One region of the Bacillus sp. N5-665 genome, then DNA from elsewhere that is predicted to be linked to it. Evidence: a T-box and tRNA genes for the amino acid it is inferred to sense, from the RefSeq annotation. Region 1 holds a T-box; the other holds one or more tRNA genes.

Region 1 (10,157 bases):
GAAAAAGTAAATCGTGTATTAGGTACAGATATTTCTGCAAGTGAAATGGGTACAATGTTCACAAACTTGAAATTCCCATTCACAGAAGTAGAAGGGACATTCCATGTAAATGTACCAGCACGTCGTCCTGACATTACAATTTCAGAAGACTTAGTAGAAGAAGTGGGCCGCCTATACGGTTATGACCACATTCCAGTTACATTACCTTCTGGAACGATGACTCGTGGTAAATTAACAGCAGCACAAACGAAACGTCGTAAAGTACGTCGCTTCTTAGAAGGTGCTGGTTTATATGAAGCAATCACATATTCATTAACAAGCACTGATAAAGCGAAACAATATATGGTTGAGCCAAATGAAAAAGCTCCTGTAAATCTTGCACTTCCAATGAGTGAAGAGCGTAGCCAACTTCGTTTAAGTTTAGTACCGCAATTACTAGAAGCAGTTTCATACAATGTTGCACGTAAAAACGATAGCGTTGCTTTATACGAAGTAGGTTCTGTCTTCTTACCGACAGAAGCAGGAGAACTTCCGAAAGAAGAACAACATCTTGCAGGTGTTATGACAGGTCTTGCTCTTCACCATGCATGGCAAGGTGAAAAGAAAGTAGTAGACTTCTTCGTTTTGAAAGGTGTACTAGAAGGATTATTCGATGTACTTGGCGTTTCAAACCAAATCACTTATGCACCAGCAAAACGTGAAGGTATGCACCCAGGTCGTACAGCTGACATCGTATTAGATGGCGAAGTAATTGGTTTCATCGGTCAATTGCACCCTGAAGCAGAAAAACAATTAGATGTGAAAAATACATTCGTATTCGAACTATCTCTTGTAAAAGTATTCGGTGCAGACGCAGAAGAAACTTACTACTCAGCAATCCCACGTTTCCCATCTATGACACGTGATATGGCTGTTGTCGTAACGAAAGAAACAAAAGCTGGCGAAATGAAGCAAGTCATTGCTGAAGCTGGAGGAGAACTTCTGAAAGACGTAGCGCTATTCGACTTATACGAAGGTGAAAAAATGGAAGAAGGCAAGAAATCACTTGCATTCTCTATGACCTACTTCGATGCAGAACGTACGTTAACAGACGAAGAAGTAACAGAAGCACATAACCGTGTATTAACAACGGTAGAAGAGAAATTTGGTGCGGAGTTACGTAAGTAAAAAAAGATTGCCGGATTCAGTCCGGCAATTTTTTTTTATGGCACGATTGTCGGTAAGTCGATATGTTACAAAAATCGCTGATATATTTTTTGGTATCTTGCATCTTTCTCTCGAATGTAGTACATTAATTTTAGTTTAACAAAATGAAAGACGATGATAAGGAAAAGTAGTATATACTATAATCCAAAGCGAGTCAGGGACGGTGAGAGCCTGATGAGGCGGTATATGTGAAGAACACCTTGGAGTTGCTAACCGAAATTGAAACTTGTATTCAAGAGTAGGCTTAGACGGGAATCCGGCCTGTTACAAACCGGGAAGTATGTATTACATACGAGTTAAAGTTGGTCTTTATGACAAATTGGGTGGTACCGCGAAGTTTAACCTTTCGTCCCTTTATGGATGAAAGGTTTTTTTGTATTTAAATATATGTGCAAAGGAGAATTTCACTATGGAAAACACATTAGTAAAAAGTCTGTATAGAGATACAGATAAATACGCAGGTCAAACAGTACAAGTATCAGGGTGGATTCGTAACTTACGTGATTCAAAAGCATTTGGTTTCATCGAATTAAACGACGGTAGCTTTTTCAAAAGCGTTCAAATCGTTTTCGATACAGAGTTAGAAAACTTCAAAGAAATTGCAAAACTTCCACTTAGCTCTTCAGTTAAAGTAGAAGGTACAGTAATTGCAACGCCTGGAGCGAAGCAACCATTTGAAATTAAAGCAGAAAAAATTGATATCGAGGGCTTATCAGATTCTGATTACCCACTTCAAAAGAAACGTCACACGTTTGAATACTTACGTACAATTGCTCACTTACGTCCAAGAACAAATGCATTCTCTGCAACGTTCCGTGTACGTTCTGTCGCAGCATTTGCGATTCACCAGTTCTTCCAAGAGCGTGGATTCGTACATGTTCACACACCAATCATCACTGGTAGTGATACAGAAGGTGCAGGCGAAATGTTCCGCGTAACAACGCAAGATTTAAACAACGTACCAAAAGGTGAAGACGGACAAGTTGATGAATCAAAAGACTTCTTCGGCAAAGAAACAAACTTAACAGTAAGTGGACAGCTGAACGCTGAAGCTTATGCATTAGCATTCCGTGACGTATACACATTCGGACCTACATTCCGTGCAGAAAACTCAAACACAACTCGCCACGCAGCTGAGTTCTGGATGGTTGAGCCGGAGATTGCATTCGCTGAATTAGGCGACGTAATGGATCTTACAGAAGATATGCTGAAATATGCAATGAAATACGTACTAGAGCATGCACCAGAAGAAATGGAATTCTTCAACAGCTTCGTTGATAAAACAGTTCTTGAGCGCATGAACAACGTAATCAACTCTGACTTCGGTCGTATCACATATACAGAAGCAATTAAAGTGCTTCAAGAGTCAGGTGCTGACTTCAAATATCCAGTAGAATGGGGTATTGACTTACAAACAGAGCACGAAAGATACTTATCAGAAGAAATTTTCAAACGCCCTGTATTCGTAACTGACTATCCAAAAGACATTAAAGCGTTCTACATGCGTATGAATGAAGATGGAAAAACAGTAGCTGCTACTGACCTTCTAGTTCCTGGCATCGGCGAATTAATCGGCGGAAGCCAACGTGAAGAAAGAATGGACGTTTTAGTAGACAGAATTAAAGAATTAGGTATGAACGAAGAGGACTACTGGTGGTACTTAGAACTTAGAAAATACGGCGGTACAAAACACGCTGGATTCGGTCTAGGTTTTGAGCGCTTCTTAATGTACATCACTGGCATGGCTAACATCCGTGACGTAATTCCATTCCCAAGAACTCCAGGTTCTTCTGAGTTTTAAGATATGAAAAAGCGAGAGGGTTTCCTCTCGCTTTTTTGTTTGCATAGTTTATTACCTCGTAGCAAAAAGTAACGCGAAGGGGTGAATATAAATGAGTAAAAAAGTAAAAAAAGATCATTCAAGATCAAGCCTAGGTTCTCCAGAAGTAGAAGGACAAGGAACGACGACACATGAAACAGGTTCTCATAAAGTATCTTCATCAAATAAGAAGCAGAAAAGAAGCTAACATAAAAAAGGAGAGTCTTGGCGGCTCTCCTTTTTTTATATGTATTACACCTTATTATCATTAATCTCTTTTGTAATTTTATCTACATCTTTGTCTAATCGATCTAAATAGAAAAACCACAGTAAGCTCATGAGCACGTAATAGATGGCCATCACACCAAGATTATCAGATATATTTTCGAATGTGGATTTAGAAGTGAAAAAAGCTCCCCAAATGGTAGAAATAGTCAGGTAAGAAAGTGGGCCTACGAGGTGTACGAAAACATATAATAACTTTTTAACTTTTAAAGCGTTCATATGAATTCCCTCCTTATGTAAACAATCTTTTTCTTCTAATCATACATTCAAGTTCCTCACAGAAGTGTTGTAGTTTTGCTGGATTATGTATTAACAAGCGGGCATCGTGTTTCCCGATAAATCTTCGAATCCGAAAGTTTAATAAGAAAGATCGGCCATAGCGCTCTATTAAATCGTTGAATTCTCGTTGTTCACTTAGTAGCTGAATGTTTTCTCTAATTTCAAACTGTCTTTCGTGTGGATCGCCTAGTAAAATATTTAGAATCATTTGTAGAAGTAGCAATGGGAATCTCCTCCTGTGTTAGAATAATCTGTATATTTTAATTGTAACAAAATTATAAGGATAATAGTAGGGAAACAAAAAAACAGGAGTTTGTAGCCTCCTGTTTTTGTCGATACTATTTTAATAAGCGAAAGGCCTTCTCCTTATTAGCGAAATGCATTTTCACAAACTCAGGTAATCGTTCTTTACCAAGCTTTTGAATTAATTTAGCAGCGGCGATATCGACTTGTTTACCAGCACCTTTTGGAAGTGACATACCAGCTTTTTTGCTTAATTCGTCAAACTGTTTTACGAATGAGTAGCGAGCTAAAATAGAAGCAGCGGCTACTGCTAAATGGACGCTTTCGCCTTTCGTCGCGAAGTAAACATTTTCACGCTGTACCTGCTTTTGCTTTGCTAAATATTTATAGTATGTATCTGGTTGTGTGAATTGATCGATTAAGACGCCTTCAGGCTTTGTAGGTGCAATTTTAGCTAATAAGTTTGTAATAGCTTTATTATGTAGTAAAGCTTTTAACTTACCTTGGTTGTTTCCTTTATCAAATAGCTCGTTATATTTTTCATTATGAAGGACAAGAGAGCTGTAAGGAACAACGTGTAGAAGTTGTTTTGCAATGGCAGTAATTTGATCGTCATTTAAGTTTTTAGAGTCTTTTACACCAAGTTCTTTTAACAGTGGGATTTGCTTCGCATCCACATATACAGCAACTACTGTCATCGGTCCGAAGAAATCACCAGTACCAACTTCATCTGACCCTACGATAGACATTGTACCGATGGAAGCAGGGGGTGCATAACGGTGTGAATCGACAGATTTTTTTACAGCTGTTTTCGGTGTTTGAGAGACAGTTTGCCAACGAGAAGCTTCTGCTTCAGCACGGCCTCCTTGGAACATTACTTTTCCAGATTTATAAGCTGTAATCGTGCAAGATGGCACCTTTGCCATGAAGATCCCGCCTTGTGGGATTTTTGGGCTAAGCGCTTGTTTATATTGTTGTTTCATGTCTTCAATTACTGTAGAACTTGTTTGTATTACGATAGAATTTGACAAGATGGTCGCTCCTTTTTTTATATTGTTATTTTTATCATATCGGATTGTTCTTTCTGTTTCCATAATATGATGGTTCATGGTATGATAAACTTTAGGATTCTGTACGTGATTGGAGGCCGGTGAGTTGTCACAACAAAAGGGAAAGAAAAGTCGAATTAATGTAGAAATCTATGGTCAACAATATTCAGTTGTTGGCGATGAAAGTACAAGTCATATCCGCATGGTAGCAGCGATTGTGGATGATAAAATGCGCGAACTCAATGCCAAGAATCCTTCGCTTGACACGAGTAGACTAGCGGTATTGACGGCAGTAAACGTCATACACGATTACATAAAATTAAAAGAAGAACATGAGAAATTGAAAGAAAGTATGACAAAAAAAGGAATGGAATAACATGATTGATATTATTATCATTTTACTGCTTGTTATGGGATTTTTCCTCGGCTTACGCAGAGGGTTTATTCTGCAACTTGTAAAGTTAACAAGCTTTATTATCGCATACCTTGTTGCATACTGGTACTGTAAAGATTTAGCGCCAGCACTTGCGAAATTTATTCCGTATCCATTTGATAAAAACGTATCTGTTCCAGAATGGATTGATGCAAATAATATTGAAACAGTATTTTATCAAGCACTAGCGTTTATCATATTGTTTATTATTACAAAAATTGCACTTTCATTACTTGGTAATTTGTTAAATATGTTTGCAGAAATACCGGTTTTAAAGCAAGTCAATGCGTTTGCGGGGGCAATTCTCGGATTTTTAGAAGTATATATTATTTTGTTTGTTTTAATTATCGTTGGAAACATTCTTCCAATTGAACAAATACAAACACCATTACAAAAATCATCAATTAGCAAAATAATTGTAGACGATACACCGATTCTTTCTGAAAAGGTGAAGGAACTATGGCAGACAGGTAGCAGAGTATAACTTCTCTTTTTTCGGAAAGAGGAGTTTTTTTCTATGAAAGAAAGGCGGGGTAATGATGAAAGTAAATAAAAAACAAGTTATTAAATTACTAGAGACAATTGGGCTTTTTATGGAACTAAAGGGCGCGAATCCATTTAAAATATCTGCATTTCGTAAGGCGGCGGCAGCGTTAGAAAGTGACGATCGCAGTCTTTCTGAAATTGAAGATTTTACGAAGATTCCGGGCATTGGAAAAGGAACAGCGGCAGTTATTCAAGAATATATAGAATCGGGAACATCTGAAGTATTACAAGAGCTTGAGAAAGAAGTGCCAAGTAGCTTATTACCGTTATTAAAATTGCCAGGACTTGGTGGTAAAAAGGTGGCTAAGTTATATAAAGAACTTGGTGTTGTTGATATGGAATCGCTAAAAGCGGTTTGTGAGGAAAATAAAGTACAAGCTTTAGCAGGTTTCGGTAAGAAGACAGAAGAGAAAATATTAGAAGCAATCGATCAAGTAGGATCTCGTCCAGAGCGTTTACCAATCGCAATGGTATTGCCTATTGCCGGGGAAATAGAGGAGAAATTGTCGAATATTGCTGAAGTAATTCGTTTCTCTCGTGCTGGTAGTTTGCGCCGTGTTCGTGAAACAGTGAAAGATTTAGACTTTATCATTGCAACGTCAGAACCAGCTGCAGTACGTGAGCATTTACTGCAATTTGATAATATGATTGAAGTAATCGCAAGTGGAGATACGAAAGTTTCTGTTCGTCTTCAATATGAATATGATATTTCAATCGATTTCCGCTTAGTAAAACCTGAAGAATTTATTACAACTCTTCATCATTTCACAGGATCAAAAGACCATAACGTAAAAATGCGCCAAATCGCGAAAGATAGAGGCGAGAAAATTAGTGAGTACGGTGTAGAAAACTTAGAAACAGGTGAAGTGAGAACATTTGAAACAGAAGAGGAGTTCTTCGCTCATTTCGGTCTTCCATTTATCCCACCAGAAGTGCGTGAAGATGGAAAAGAAATTGAATTAATTAAAGAGTATCCAAACTTAATTCAGTTCTCTGACATACAAGGTGATTTACATATGCATACAACATGGAGTGACGGTGCTTTTTCCATTGAAGAGATGGTACAAGCGTGTCGTGCTCGTGGATATAAGTTTATGGCGATTACAGATCACTCACAATACTTGAAAGTAGCGAACGGTTTAACGAAAGAGCGCCTTCGTGAACAAGCGAAAGAAATTGAACGTATGAACGAAAAGTATCCAGACATTACAATTTTACGCGGAATTGAAATGGATATTTTACCGGATGCAACACTTGATTTTGACGATGAAGTATTAGCAGAATTAGATTATGTCATTGGAGCGATTCACTCTAGCTTCTCACAAGACCGTGAAACGATTATGAAACGTCTTCGTGCTGCGCTAGAGAATAAGCATGTCACAATGATTGCTCATCCGACAGGACGTCTTCTTGGACGCCGCGAGGGCTATGATGTGGATACAGATTTATTAATCGAGCTCGCAAAAGAAACAAATACAGTTTTAGAATTAAATGCGAATCCAAACCGTCTAGATTTAAGCGCGAAATTATTAAAACAAGCACAAGATGCTGGTGTGAAAGTAGCGATTAATACGGATGCTCATACGCTTGAAATGTTAGAAGATATGGAAACAGGTGTAGCAGCAGCACGTAAAGGTTGGATTCAAAAAGATAACGTGATTAACACGTGGGATATTGAACGTTTATTAGATTATATTAAACGTAATAAGTAACACAAGGGGGACCTGCAACATGTTAGAAAGAACGTTGCGTGTATTAGAATACAATAAAGTAAAAGAACAATTACTTGAACATACAGCCTCTTCACTTGGCCGTGACAAAGTGAAGCATTTAGTGCCAAGCACTGATTTTGAAGAAATTGTAGAAATGCAAGATACAACGGATGAAGCAGCGAAAGTCATTCGCTTAAAAGGTAGTGCACCATTAGGTGGTATTACGGATATTCGCTCAAATGTGAAGCGTGCAAAGATTGGAAGTATGTTAAGTCCGAACGAACTACTTGATATTGCAAATACAATGTACGGTAGTCGTAATATGAAACGTTTCATCGAAGATATGGTTGATAATGGTGTGGAGCTTCCAATTTTAGAAACTCATGTCGCTCAAATTGTATCTTTATATGATTTAGAAAAGAAAATTACAAATTGTATTGGTGATGGCGGTGAAGTAGTCGATAGCGCAAGTGATAAACTGCGTGGTATTCGTACTCAAATTCGTACTGCGGAAAGTCGTATTCGTGAAAAGTTAGAAAACATGACGCGTTCTTCCAACGCGCAAAAGATGTTGTCTGACGCGATTGTAACGATTCGTAACGAACGTTACGTAATCCCAGTAAAACAAGAATACCGCGGTGTATATGGCGGTATTGTCCATGATCAATCAGCTTCTGGGCAAACGTTATTTATTGAACCACAAGTCATTGTAGAGTTAAATAACGCGCTTCAAGAAGCACGAGTGAAAGAAAAACAAGAAATCGAACGCATCTTATTGATGTTAACAGAAGAAGTGGCAGTAGAAGCGGATATCGTTTTATCTAACGTAGAAGTAGTTGCGAATCTTGACTTCATCTTTGCGAAAGCTTTTTATGCGAAGCGAATTAAAGCAACGAAGCCAATTGTAAATAACGAGCGCTATATGGATTTAAGACAAGCACGTCATCCGCTTATTGATCCAGAAATTATCGTGCCAAATAACATTATGTTAGGTAAAGATTTCACGACAATTGTTATCACAGGACCGAATACAGGTGGTAAAACAGTTACGCTGAAAACAGTTGGTATTTGTGTATTAATGGCGCAATCTGGCCTTCACATTCCAGTAATGGATGAGTCAGAGATTTGTGTATTTAAAAATATCTTTGCCGATATCGGTGATGAGCAATCGATTGAACAAAGTTTAAGTACGTTCTCCTCACATATGGTGAACATTGTTGATATTTTAGAAAAAGCTGATTTTGAAAGCTTAGTTCTATTCGATGAATTAGGTGCTGGAACAGACCCGCAAGAAGGGGCTGCATTAGCAATTTCAATTTTAGATGAAGTATGTAATCGTGGTGCTCGCGTTGTTGCTACGACGCATTACCCAGAATTAAAAGCATACGGATATAACCGTGAGAAAGTTATTAATGCGAGCGTTGAGTTCGACGTGAATACATTAAGCCCAACGTATAAATTATTAATCGGTGTACCAGGACGTAGTAATGCCTTTGAAATTTCGAAGCGCCTTGGATTATCTGATCGCGTGATTGATCAAGCTCGTAACCACATTAGTACAGATACAAACAAAATTGAAAATATGATTGCGAAGTTAGAAGAAAGTCAAAAGAATGCAGAGCGTGACTGGAACGAAGCAGAAGCACTTCGCAAGCAATCTGAAAAACTGCATCGCGAATTACAGCGTCAAATTATTGAATTTAATGATGAGCGCGATGAAAAATTATTAAAAGCGCAAAAAGAAGGGGAAGAAAAAGTCGAAGCTGCAAAGAAAGAAGCAGAAGGCATTATTCGAGAACTTCGTCAATTGCGTAAAGCACAGCTTATAAACGTGAAAGACCATGAGCTTATTGAAGCAAAGAGCCGTCTAGAAGGTACGGCGCCAGAGCTTGTGAAGAAACAAAAAGTAAACGTGAAAAACACAGCGCCAAAACAACAATTACGCGCAGGTGATGAAGTAAAAGTGTTAACGTTTGGTCAAAAAGGTCAATTACTTGAAAAGGTAAGTGATACAGAGTGGAGCGTACAAATTGGTATTCTGAAGATGAAAGTGAAAGAATCCAATATGGAATACATTAATACACCGAAGCAAACTGAGAAAAAAGCGGTCGCAAGTGTGAAGGGTAGAGATTATCACGTTTCGTTAGAGCTTGATCTTCGCGGTGAACGTTATGAAGATGCAATGATGCGCGTTGAAAAATATTTAGATGATGCACAGCTTGCAAGCTATCCGCGCGTATCAATTATTCACGGTAAAGGAACAGGAGCGCTTCGACAAGGTGTACAAGATTACTTGAAGAAGCATCGCGGTGTGAAAAACTACCGCTACGGTGACATGGGCGAGGGAGGCCTAGGCGTAACAGTTGTCGAATTAAAATAGCAAACAACGAAACAAAGGGGAACCATTATATGTTTATGGACAAACTTGCAAAAGTATTGTTAGCTTGTTGCGGAATATTTTTGGTGATTGGGGTTATTTATTTAGTTGTTTTTGCGAAGTAAACGAGCGTCAATCGTGGCAGAGTGATATTGCCATAGATTGACGCTTTTAATATATAGGAAAAGGAATAAGCTATGAAAATCAA
Region 2 (10,157 bases), 1.1 Mb from region 1:
GCACGTCCAAGCAGTTAGGCTGATAAGTAGGCAAATCCGCTTATCGTGAAGGCTGAGCTGTGATGGGGAAGCTCCTTATGGAGCGAAGTCTTTGATTCCCCGCTGCCAAGAAAAGCTTCTAGCGAGATAAAAGGTGCCTGTACCGCAAACCGACACAGGTAGGCGAGGAGAGAATCCTAAGGTGTGCGAGAGAACTCTGGTTAAGGAACTCGGCAAAATGACCCCGTAACTTCGGGAGAAGGGGTGCTTTCTTAACGGAAAGCCGCAGTGAATAGGCCCAAGCGACTGTTTAGCAAAAACACAGGTCTCTGCGAAGCCGTAAGGCGAAGTATAGGGGCTGACACCTGCCCGGTGCTGGAAGGTTAAGGAGAGGGGTTAGCGTAAGCGAAGCTCTGAACTGAAGCCCCAGTAAACGGCGGCCGTAACTATAACGGTCCTAAGGTAGCGAAATTCCTTGTCGGGTAAGTTCCGACCCGCACGAAAGGTGTAACGATTTGGGCACTGTCTCAACCAGAGACTCGGTGAAATTATAGTACCTGTGAAGATGCAGGTTACCCGCGACAGGACGGAAAGACCCCGTGGAGCTTTACTGTAGCCTGATATTGAATTTTGGTACATTTTGTACAGGATAGGCGGGAGCCATTGAAACCGGAGCGCTAGCTTCGGTGGAGGCGCTGGTGGGATACCGCCCTGAATGTATTGAAATTCTAACCTACGGGTCTTATCGACCCGGGAGACAGTGTCAGGTGGGCAGTTTGACTGGGGCGGTCGCCTCCTAAAGTGTAACGGAGGCGCCCAAAGGTTCCCTCAGAATGGTTGGAAATCATTCGTAGAGTGCAAAGGCATAAGGGAGCTTGACTGCGAGACCTACAAGTCGAGCAGGGACGAAAGTCGGGCTTAGTGATCCGGTGGTTCCGCATGGAAGGGCCATCGCTCAACGGATAAAAGCTACCCCGGGGATAACAGGCTTATCTCCCCCAAGAGTCCACATCGACGGGGAGGTTTGGCACCTCGATGTCGGCTCATCGCATCCTGGGGCTGTAGTCGGTCCCAAGGGTTGGGCTGTTCGCCCATTAAAGCGGTACGCGAGCTGGGTTCAGAACGTCGTGAGACAGTTCGGTCCCTATCCGTCGTGGGCGTAGGAAATTTGAGAGGAGCTGTCCTTAGTACGAGAGGACCGGGATGGACGCACCGCTGGTGTACCAGTTGTTCTGCCAAGGGCATAGCTGGGTAGCTATGTGCGGAAGGGATAAGTGCTGAAAGCATCTAAGCATGAAGCCCCCCTCAAGATGAGATTTCCCATAGCGTAAGCTAGTAAGATCCCTGAAAGATGATCAGGTTGATAGGTTCGAGGTGGAAGCATGGTGACATGTGGAGCTGACGAATACTAATAGATCGAGGACTTAACCATATAATATGTAGCAAATGTTATCTAGTTTTGAAGGAATATACCTTCAATAGTCTGGTAATGATGGCAGAGAGGTCACACCCGTTCCCATACCGAACACGGAAGTTAAGCTCTCTAGCGCCGATGGTAGTTGGGACCTTGTCCCTGTGAGAGTAGGACGTTGCCAGGCTTATATTATTCCGCAGTAGCTCAGTGGTAGAGCTATCGGCTGTTAACCGATCGGTCGTAGGTTCGAGTCCTACCTGCGGAGCCATTATGCTTCCATAGCTCAGCTGGTAGAGCACTTCCATGGTAAGGAAGAGGTCACCGGTTCAAGCCCGGTTGGAAGCTTGGGAAGAGTTTTGAAATTTTTGGCCCGTTGGTCAAGTGGTTAAGACACCGCCCTTTCACGGCGGTAACACGGGTTCGAATCCCGTACGGGTCACCACTTTTGGAGGATTAGCTCAGCTGGGAGAGCACCTGCCTTACAAGCAGGGGGTCGGCGGTTCGATCCCGTCATCCTCCACCATATATATTTTAAATGTCGGAGGGGTAGCGAAGTGGCTAAACGCGGCGGACTGTAAATCCGCTCCTTCGGGTTCGGCAGTTCGAATCTGCCCCCCTCCACCATTTTCTTTAAAATAACCTGAGAGGGTTTATTTTTTTGAAAAGATAACCATACTAGTAAATATTAATGGGCTATAGCCAAGCGGTAAGGCAACGGACTTTGACTCCGTCATGCGCTGGTTCGAATCCAGCTAGCCCAGCCATTTACGAGCCATTAGCTCAGTTGGTAGAGCATCTGACTTTTAATCAGAGGGTCGAAGGTTCGAATCCTTCATGGCTCACCATTTTCGCGGAAGTAGTTCAGTGGTAGAATACAACCTTGCCAAGGTTGGGGTCGCGGGTTCGAATCCCGTCTTCCGCTTTATTACTAAGGGGCCTTAGCTCAGCTGGGAGAGCGCCTGCCTTGCACGCAGGAGGTCAGCGGTTCGATCCCGCTAGGCTCCATCTAAATAAAAAAGCTTATATCATATGATGTAAGCTTTTTTTGTATTTAAAAAGACAACTTTCATATTTGTCATTTAAAATGGAGAAAACGCGAAAATAAAGGATGGGGATAATTGTGAAAGTTGTTATTGCATCTGATTCATATAAAGAAAGCTTAAAAGCTATAAAAGTATGTGAAGCTATTGAAAGAGGATTTGGAGCAATTTTTCCTAAAGCAGAGTACGTAAAAATACCAATTGGAGATGGAGGTGAAGGAACGGTTGATTCACTTGTGGATGCTACTGATGGAAGAATGATACCTCTTCATGTGACAGGGCCGCTTAGAGAACGTATACAAGCCTTTTACGGTATGTCTAAAGATAAAAAGACAGCGTTTATTGAAATGGCAGCAGCATCAGGATTACAACACGTTCCGGTTAAAAAGCGAAACCCACTTATTACAACGACTAAAGGAACCGGAGAGCTTATACTACATGCGCTAGACGAAGGAGCTGAGCACATTATTTTAGGACTTGGCGGAAGTGCTACAAATGATGGTGGAGCAGGTATGCTGTCAGCTTTAGGGGTCAGGTTTATAAATGGAAAAGGGGAAGTAATAGAGCCATCTGGAGGAACATTACATTCGATTGTCGCTATTGATTTTTCATGCATGGATTCACGCTTACTGCATATAAAGATAGAAGCAGCATGTGATGTAGATAATCCGTTAGTTGGAATAAGGGGAGCATCTTTCGTATTTGGGAGGCAAAAGGGTGCGAATGCAGAGATGGTGAAAGAGTTGGATGAGAATTTAAAGCATTATGCGAATATCCTTAAACAATACTTATCTTGCGACGTATCTAAAATACCTGGCGCAGGAGCCGCAGGAGGAATGGGAGCAGCTGTTATTGCAGTGTTAAAGGGAAACTTGCGGAGAGGAATTGAAATTGTATTAGACTATACAAATTTTGATAAGCATATAGAAGGTGCAGATTTAATTATAACTGGCGAAGGGAGAATAGATGAACAAACAGCATATGGAAAGGCCCCTGTAGGTGTTGCGGAGCGTGCAAAGCATTTTCGTATTCCTGTCATTGCTATTGGAGGATCTGTATCTCCGAATTATCCAGCTGTTCATGAAAAAGGAATCGATGCAGTATTTAGTATTACAGCGAGTCCTATGACATTAGAAGAGGCATATAAAGTAGCGGAAGAGAATATCGAAATGACAGCAAAGAATATTGCCGCAGTATGGAAAATAGCATCAGAAAAACACTTCTAAATGTAGGAGTGTTTTTTATTATTATTTAATAATAATGATGGTAGTTGTTTCATTAAGTTAACTTTATACATAGAATAGTCTTGAAATTGGGTTTTTAAGGCGAATACAAGTGAATAATTTGTATATCCATACAGAAAAATGTTGAGTTGAGTCAGACTATATAAAAGATTTAAAATATTTAGTGAAGGCATAAAAGGGGGATACTATCTATGAAAAAAGAAATCTCAGTTATTGGAGTTCCAATGGATTTAGGACAGATGCGTCGCGGGGTAGATATGGGGCCGAGTGCAATCCGTTATGCAGGCGTAATTGAAAGAATTGAAGAAATTGGATATGACGTTAAAGATATAGGAGATATACGTATAGAGAGAGAAAAAGAAGTAGATGTAAATACAAACTTAAGAAACCTTACACAAGTTGCAACTGTATGTAACGAATTAGCAAGTAAGGTGGATCATATTATAGAAGAGGGACGTTTTCCACTTGTATTAGGTGGTGACCATAGTATCGCAATTGGTACATTAGCTGGTGTTGCGAAACATTATAAAAATTTAGGTGTTATTTGGTACGATGCACATGGTGACTTAAATACAGAAGAAACTTCACCATCTGGAAATATTCATGGCATGTCACTTGCAGCAAGTCTAGGGTATGGACATCAAACGCTTGTAGATTTATACGGGGCATATCCAAAGGTGAAAAAAGAGAATGTTGTAATTATCGGTGCACGTGCATTAGATGAAGGAGAAAAAGACTTTATTCGCAATGAAGGTATTAAAGTATTCTCGATGCACGAGATTGATCGTATGGGTATGACGGCTGTTATGGAAGAAACAATCGCTTATTTATCTCATACTGATGGTGTACATTTATCATTAGATTTAGATGGTCTTGATCCTCATGATGCACCAGGAGTTGGCACGCCTGTAATTGGTGGCCTATCTTATCGTGAAAGCCATTTAGCAATGGAAATGTTAGCGGAAGCTGATATTGTTACATCTGCTGAGTTTGTTGAAGTAAATACGATTTTAGATGAGCGAAACAGAACGGCAACAACAGCAGTTGCTTTAATGGGTTCTTTATTCGGTGAAAAACTAAAATAAATGTAAGAAAAGCAACTGAGAAGTTGCTTTTTTTATTTGAAAATAAGCGTATAATAATGATTTATATTATACTGTACGATAATAATGTTTGACATCTTACCAATTTAGACTAAAGGAGGGTTGTTTGTAATTGTCGTTTGTTTCATGTATGGTATAATTAACTAGTTGTTGGAAATACATACAGATAGAGCATAAAACAATATTTCAATATATGGATAGAATTGCTCGTAAGTAGGAGGAAGGGTTAGCATGCCTTTTGAAGATACGACCATTTTGAAATATCTTAGTACGGTATTAGATATTGCCGTTGTATGGTTTATTATATATAAGCTAATTCTCATAATCCGAGGGACGAAAGCTGTTCAACTTTTAAAAGGGATTACAGTTATTATTGTCGTTCGGATGATCAGTATTTTCCTTGAATTGCATACGCTTTATTGGCTAACTGAGCAAGTATTAACGTGGGGATTTTTAGCCGTTATTATTATTTTCCAGCCAGAATTGCGAAGAGCACTTGAGCAGCTAGGACGCGGGAGTTTATTTTCGCGTGTTGGAACTCATGAGGATGATGAACCTGAAATCGTTGCAACAGCGATAGCGAAAGCAACGGAATATATGGGGAAACGTAGAATTGGTGCATTAATTACTTTGTCAAAAGAGACCGGTATGGGTGATTATGTGGAAACGGGTATTCCGCTAAATGCACACGTATCATCGGAATTACTTATTAATATTTTCATTCCTAATACACCTCTTCACGATGGAGCGGTTATTATGCAAGGAAGTACCATTAAAGCAGCAGCGTGTTATCTTCCGTTATCGGAAAGTCCGTTTATTTCTAAGGAGTTAGGAACTAGGCATCGCGCTGCAATGGGAGTTAGTGAAGTTACTGATAGTATCACAGTAGTTGTGTCGGAAGAAACAGGTCAAATTTCTTTAACGAAAAATGGTAAGTTGCATCGTGATTTGAAGACAGAACAATTGAAAGATATGTTGTTAGCTGAATTTAGTGCGAGCGAAAAAACGACTTCTTCGTCTTTATGGAATTGGAGGAGAAAGCGTCATGGATAAGTTAATGGAGAATCATTGGTTTTTAAAAGGGATCTCATTACTATTGGCGTGTATGCTTTTTATGTCAGCGACTTTAACTGAAAAAAATACGACATCGGGGATAATACCTTTCGCAAATGATGCGAAAGAAACCTTAACTAATTATGCCATTAACCTTAAGTATGATGAAGAGAAATATATTGTAAGTGGTATTCCGTCAGAGGGCGTTAAGGTGAAGTTAGAGGGCCCAAAAGCAGCAGTTGCTACAGCAAAAGCAAAAAAACAATTTGATATACCAGTTGATTTGAGAGATAGCGAAAAAGGAACTTATGAAGTTTCTTTGAAAACGAACGGGCTTCCAGATGATGTGAAAGGAACAGTTCAGCCATCAACAATTAAAATTACTCTACATGAAAAAGCGAGAAAATACGTTCATGTAGACTTAAAATTATCAAATGAGGATCAAATGCCAGCGGGTTCAACTCTTGAAAAATCAAACATTAAACCTGATACTGTTGAGGTAGTTGGGACGAAAGAAGAAATTGAAAGTATTTCATCTGCTAAGGCGTATATTGATTTAAAAGGTGTTAATAAAACTGTTACAAAAACAGCCGAAGTTACATTATACAATAGAGAAGGAAAACGTTTAAATGTAAGAACGAGTCCATCTAAAATTAGTGTAACATTGAATGTGGCGACGCAAGCTACGGCCAATAATACTGAAAAAACTGTTCCTGTAACGTATACGAAAAAGGGGAGTTTACCAGAAGGATTGGCCGTTACAAATATTAGCATTGAGCCGAGAGAAGTAACGATAGCAGGTCCAAAAGATATATTGGATAATATACAATCGATAGAGGGGGTCGAAGTAGATCTTAGTCAATTGACAGAGTCTACAACATTCGATACCTCTGTTTTATTGCCAAAGGGTGTAACAAGTGCAAAACCGAATCAAGTGAAGGTTTCGGTAGGAGTGCAAAAAACAAAACAAACGAAAACAAGAACGATTGATGGTATATCAATTCAAAAAAATGGACTTTCTAAAGATGTTACGGCCCAGCTACTTTCGCCGCAAGATGGGAAGATAAGCGTTGATATTTCAGGAGAAACAAGTATAGTAGATAAAATAACAGCTGCTCAAATAACAGCAGCCATTAATCTGCAAAATGTATCTCCGGGGACGAAGGATGTTTCTATTCAAGTGAGCGGTCCTGGTAATATTTCAATAGAGCCAAAGCAAAAAAATGCCAAAGTCACAATTGTGAAGAAAGAAAATCCAGATAAAGAAGTACAGGGTAACGGTGAAAAACCAGATTCAAATAATAACCAAGATAATCAAACTGAAAAACCAAAAAATCCTGAACCTGAACATAAGCCTAAGCCTGACCCGGAAAAGGAACAGGAACAAAATAAAGAACAAGAAACTAGTCAAGAGCCAACAGTAGATAATCAAAAAGAGCCAGAAAAAGGAGCGAATCATAATGGGTAAATATTTTGGTACAGATGGAGTACGTGGGGTTGCGAACCAGGAGTTAACACCTGAATTAGCGTTCAAAATTGGACGTTTTGGTGGTTATGTATTAACAAAAGATACAGATCGTCCAAAAGTAATTATCGGCCGTGATACACGTATATCAGGACATATGTTAGAAGGAGCTTTAGTAGCAGGTCTATTATCAACTGGAGCAGAAGTAATGCGCCTTGGTGTTATTTCTACACCAGGTGTTGCTTATTTAACAAAAGCGTTAGATGCACAAGCAGGTGTTATGATTTCTGCATCTCATAATCCAGTACAGGATAACGGAATCAAGTTCTTCGGTTCAGACGGTTTTAAATTAACAGATGAGCAAGAAGCAGAAATCGAAGCTTTATTAGACAAAGATGTTGATGAGTTACCACGTCCAACAGGTACGAACCTTGGACAAGTGAGTGATTATTTTGAAGGCGGACAAAAATATTTACAATATATTAAACAAACTGTAGAGGAAGATTTCTCTGGTTTACATATCGCTTTAGATTGTGCGCATGGTGCTACGTCTTCTTTAGCTCCATACTTATTTGCGGATTTAGAGGCTGATATTTCAACAATGGGAACTTCACCAAACGGCATGAACATTAACGATGGAGTAGGTTCTACGCATCCAGAAGTATTAGCTAAATTAGTAAAAGATAAAGGCGCTGATATTGGTCTTGCCTTTGATGGTGATGGTGACCGTTTAATCGCTGTAGATGAAAAAGGAAACATCGTTGATGGCGATCAAATTATGTTTATTTGTGCGAAGTACATGAAAGAAACTGGTCAATTAAAGCATAATACAGTCGTTTCAACTGTTATGAGTAACTTAGGTTTCTACAAAGCACTTGAAGCTAACAATATCACAAGTGATAAAACAGCAGTTGGTGACCGTTACGTAATGGAAGAGATGAAGCGTGGTGGTTACAACTTAGGTGGAGAACAATCGGGTCATATTATCTTACTTGATTACATTACAACTGGTGATGGAATGTTAAGTGCACTTCAATTGGTGAACATCATGAAAATGACGAAAAAACCATTATCTGAGCTTGCAGGTGAGATGACAAAATTCCCACAATTACTAGTAAACGTTCGTGTAACAGATAAAAAACTAGCATTAGAAAATGAAAAAATTAAAGATATTATTCGTGTTGTAGAGGAAGAAATGAACGGTGATGGCCGCATTCTTGTTCGTCCATCTGGAACAGAGCCACTTATTCGTGTAATGGCAGAAGCACCAACACAAGAAGTTTGTGACGCATATGTACATCGTATTGTAGAAGTTGTGAAAGCTGAAGTTGGCGCTGAATAATTCAATAAATTTATGAAAAGGGAGCACAAGAAGTGCTCCTTTTTCATATGTTTTATAGACGATGAAAAAAATTTCATTGACGGTTTATCTATGTTTGTTATAAGATGGTCTTGTTCTTTTTCTCAAAGGAAATATTGTAAATTATAGAAGCGCCAGAACTACAAGTAGTGTAGTTGACGAGGTGGAGTTTATCGAGATTTCGGCGGATGACTCTCGGTTGTTCATCACAACCGCAAGCTTTTACTTAAATCATTAAGGTGACTTAGTGGACAAAGGTGAAAGTGTGATGAGAGAAAAGGAACGGATACAAACTAGCTGTATAAGTATATACGGACTTAAACCCAATCGAGAGGAAGGTGAAAGCCGTTACAAGCTTACAGGGCTAGCAATATGTAATCCGTTTTTTAGTATAAATAAAAATGGTATCGGACTATGTCGTTACATGTTCGCAGAGCAATGTAAGCATTTGTAACGGCGACTAAACATGTGTGGAATCGTAGGATTTATTGGAGAGCAAGATGCAAAGGAAATTTTATTAAAAGGTTTAGAAAAGCTAGAATATCGTGGATATGATTCAGCAGGTATTGCAGTACAAGCAGAGAACGGTGTTGTTGTATACAAAGAAAAAGGTCGTATTGCAAAACTTCGCGAAATCGTAGATGAGAACGTAGCAGCAAGCGTGGGAATCGGTCACACACGCTGGGCTACACATGGTGTTCCAAGCAAAGTAAACGCGCATCCGCATCAAAGTACATCAAAACGCTTTACACTAGTTCATAACGGTGTAATTGAAAACTATGAATTAGTGAAAAAAGAATATTTACAAGATGTAACGTTCGTAAGTGAAACGGATACAGAGATTATCGTACAGCTTATGGAACAACAAGTGAGCACAGGATTAAGTGTAGAAGAAGCGTTCCGTAATACGCTATCTCTTTTACATGGCTCTTATGCGATCGGATTACTTGATGCTGAAAATCCAAACATGATTTATGTTGCTAAAAACAAAAGCCCGCTATTAGTAGGTGTTGGTGACAACTTTAATGTTGTGGCGAGCGACGCTATGGCGATGTTACAAGTTACAGATCAATTTATTGAGTTAATGGATAAAGAAATTGTAATCGTAACGAAAGAAAGTATTACAATTAAAAACTTACAAGGTGAAACGATTGAACGTGCACCGTTTACAGCGGAATTAGACGCAAGTGATATTGAAAAAGGAACATACCCTCATTTCATGCTTAAAGAAATCGATGAGCAACCACTTGTAATCCGTAATATAATTCAAAAGTATCAAGATGAAAATGGCGAGATTGAACTGAATGCAGACATCCGCAATGCGATTTTAGATAGCGATCGTATTTACATCATTGCATGTGGAACAAGTTATCATGCAGGTCTTGTTGGAAAACAATTTATCGAGAAGTTTGCAAAAATGCCAGTTGAAGTGCATGTAGCAAGTGAATTCTCTTATAACATGCCATTATTAACAGAAAGACCATTCTTCATTTACATTT

What was found. The T-box of region 1 lies ahead of asnS (asparagine--tRNA ligase). A T-box ahead of a tRNA ligase gene usually reads a tRNA of that ligase, here a tRNA-Asn.
Region 2: it encodes a tRNA-Asn, which carries the amino acid that the T-box ahead of asnS (asparagine--tRNA ligase) is inferred to sense. The anticodon was not compared.

The regions. Positions count from the first base shown of each region.
Region 1 is NZ_CP093325.1:894,784-904,940, forward strand. Features, by position in the region: gene pheT (phenylalanine--tRNA ligase subunit beta) at 1-1,167, shown strand, start outside; T-box leader at 1,312-1,563, shown strand; gene asnS (asparagine--tRNA ligase) at 1,616-3,007, shown strand; gene MNO09_RS07050 (YuzL family protein) at 3,099-3,233, shown strand; gene MNO09_RS07055 (hypothetical protein) at 3,278-3,529, opposite strand; gene MNO09_RS07060 (hypothetical protein) at 3,543-3,812, opposite strand; gene rnhC (ribonuclease HIII) at 3,928-4,863, opposite strand; gene zapA (cell division protein ZapA) at 4,988-5,257, shown strand; gene MNO09_RS07075 (CvpA family protein) at 5,259-5,798, shown strand; gene polX (DNA polymerase/3'-5' exonuclease PolX) at 5,854-7,572, shown strand; gene MNO09_RS07085 (endonuclease MutS2) at 7,592-9,952, shown strand; gene MNO09_RS07090 (23S rRNA pseudouridine(2604) synthase RluF) at 10,147-10,157, shown strand, end outside.
Region 2 is NZ_CP093325.1:5,357,247-5,367,403, reverse strand. Features, by position in the region: rRNA gene MNO09_RS30065 (23S ribosomal RNA) at 1-1,411, shown strand, start outside; rRNA gene rrf (5S ribosomal RNA) at 1,462-1,577, shown strand; tRNA gene MNO09_RS30055 (tRNA-Asn) at 1,587-1,661, shown strand; tRNA gene MNO09_RS30050 (tRNA-Thr) at 1,666-1,738, shown strand; tRNA gene MNO09_RS30045 (tRNA-Glu) at 1,761-1,835, shown strand; tRNA gene MNO09_RS30040 (tRNA-Val) at 1,841-1,916, shown strand; tRNA gene MNO09_RS30035 (tRNA-Tyr) at 1,934-2,017, shown strand; tRNA gene MNO09_RS30030 (tRNA-Gln) at 2,083-2,157, shown strand; tRNA gene MNO09_RS30025 (tRNA-Lys) at 2,163-2,238, shown strand; tRNA gene MNO09_RS30020 (tRNA-Gly) at 2,244-2,315, shown strand; tRNA gene MNO09_RS30015 (tRNA-Ala) at 2,326-2,398, shown strand; gene MNO09_RS30010 (glycerate kinase) at 2,514-3,659, shown strand; gene rocF (arginase) at 3,869-4,762, shown strand; gene cdaA (diadenylate cyclase CdaA) at 5,012-5,833, shown strand; gene MNO09_RS29995 (CdaR family protein) at 5,826-7,301, shown strand; gene glmM (phosphoglucosamine mutase) at 7,294-8,640, shown strand; gene MNO09_RS29985 (hypothetical protein) at 8,927-9,112, shown strand; gene glmS (glutamine--fructose-6-phosphate transaminase (isomerizing)) at 9,125-10,157, shown strand, end outside.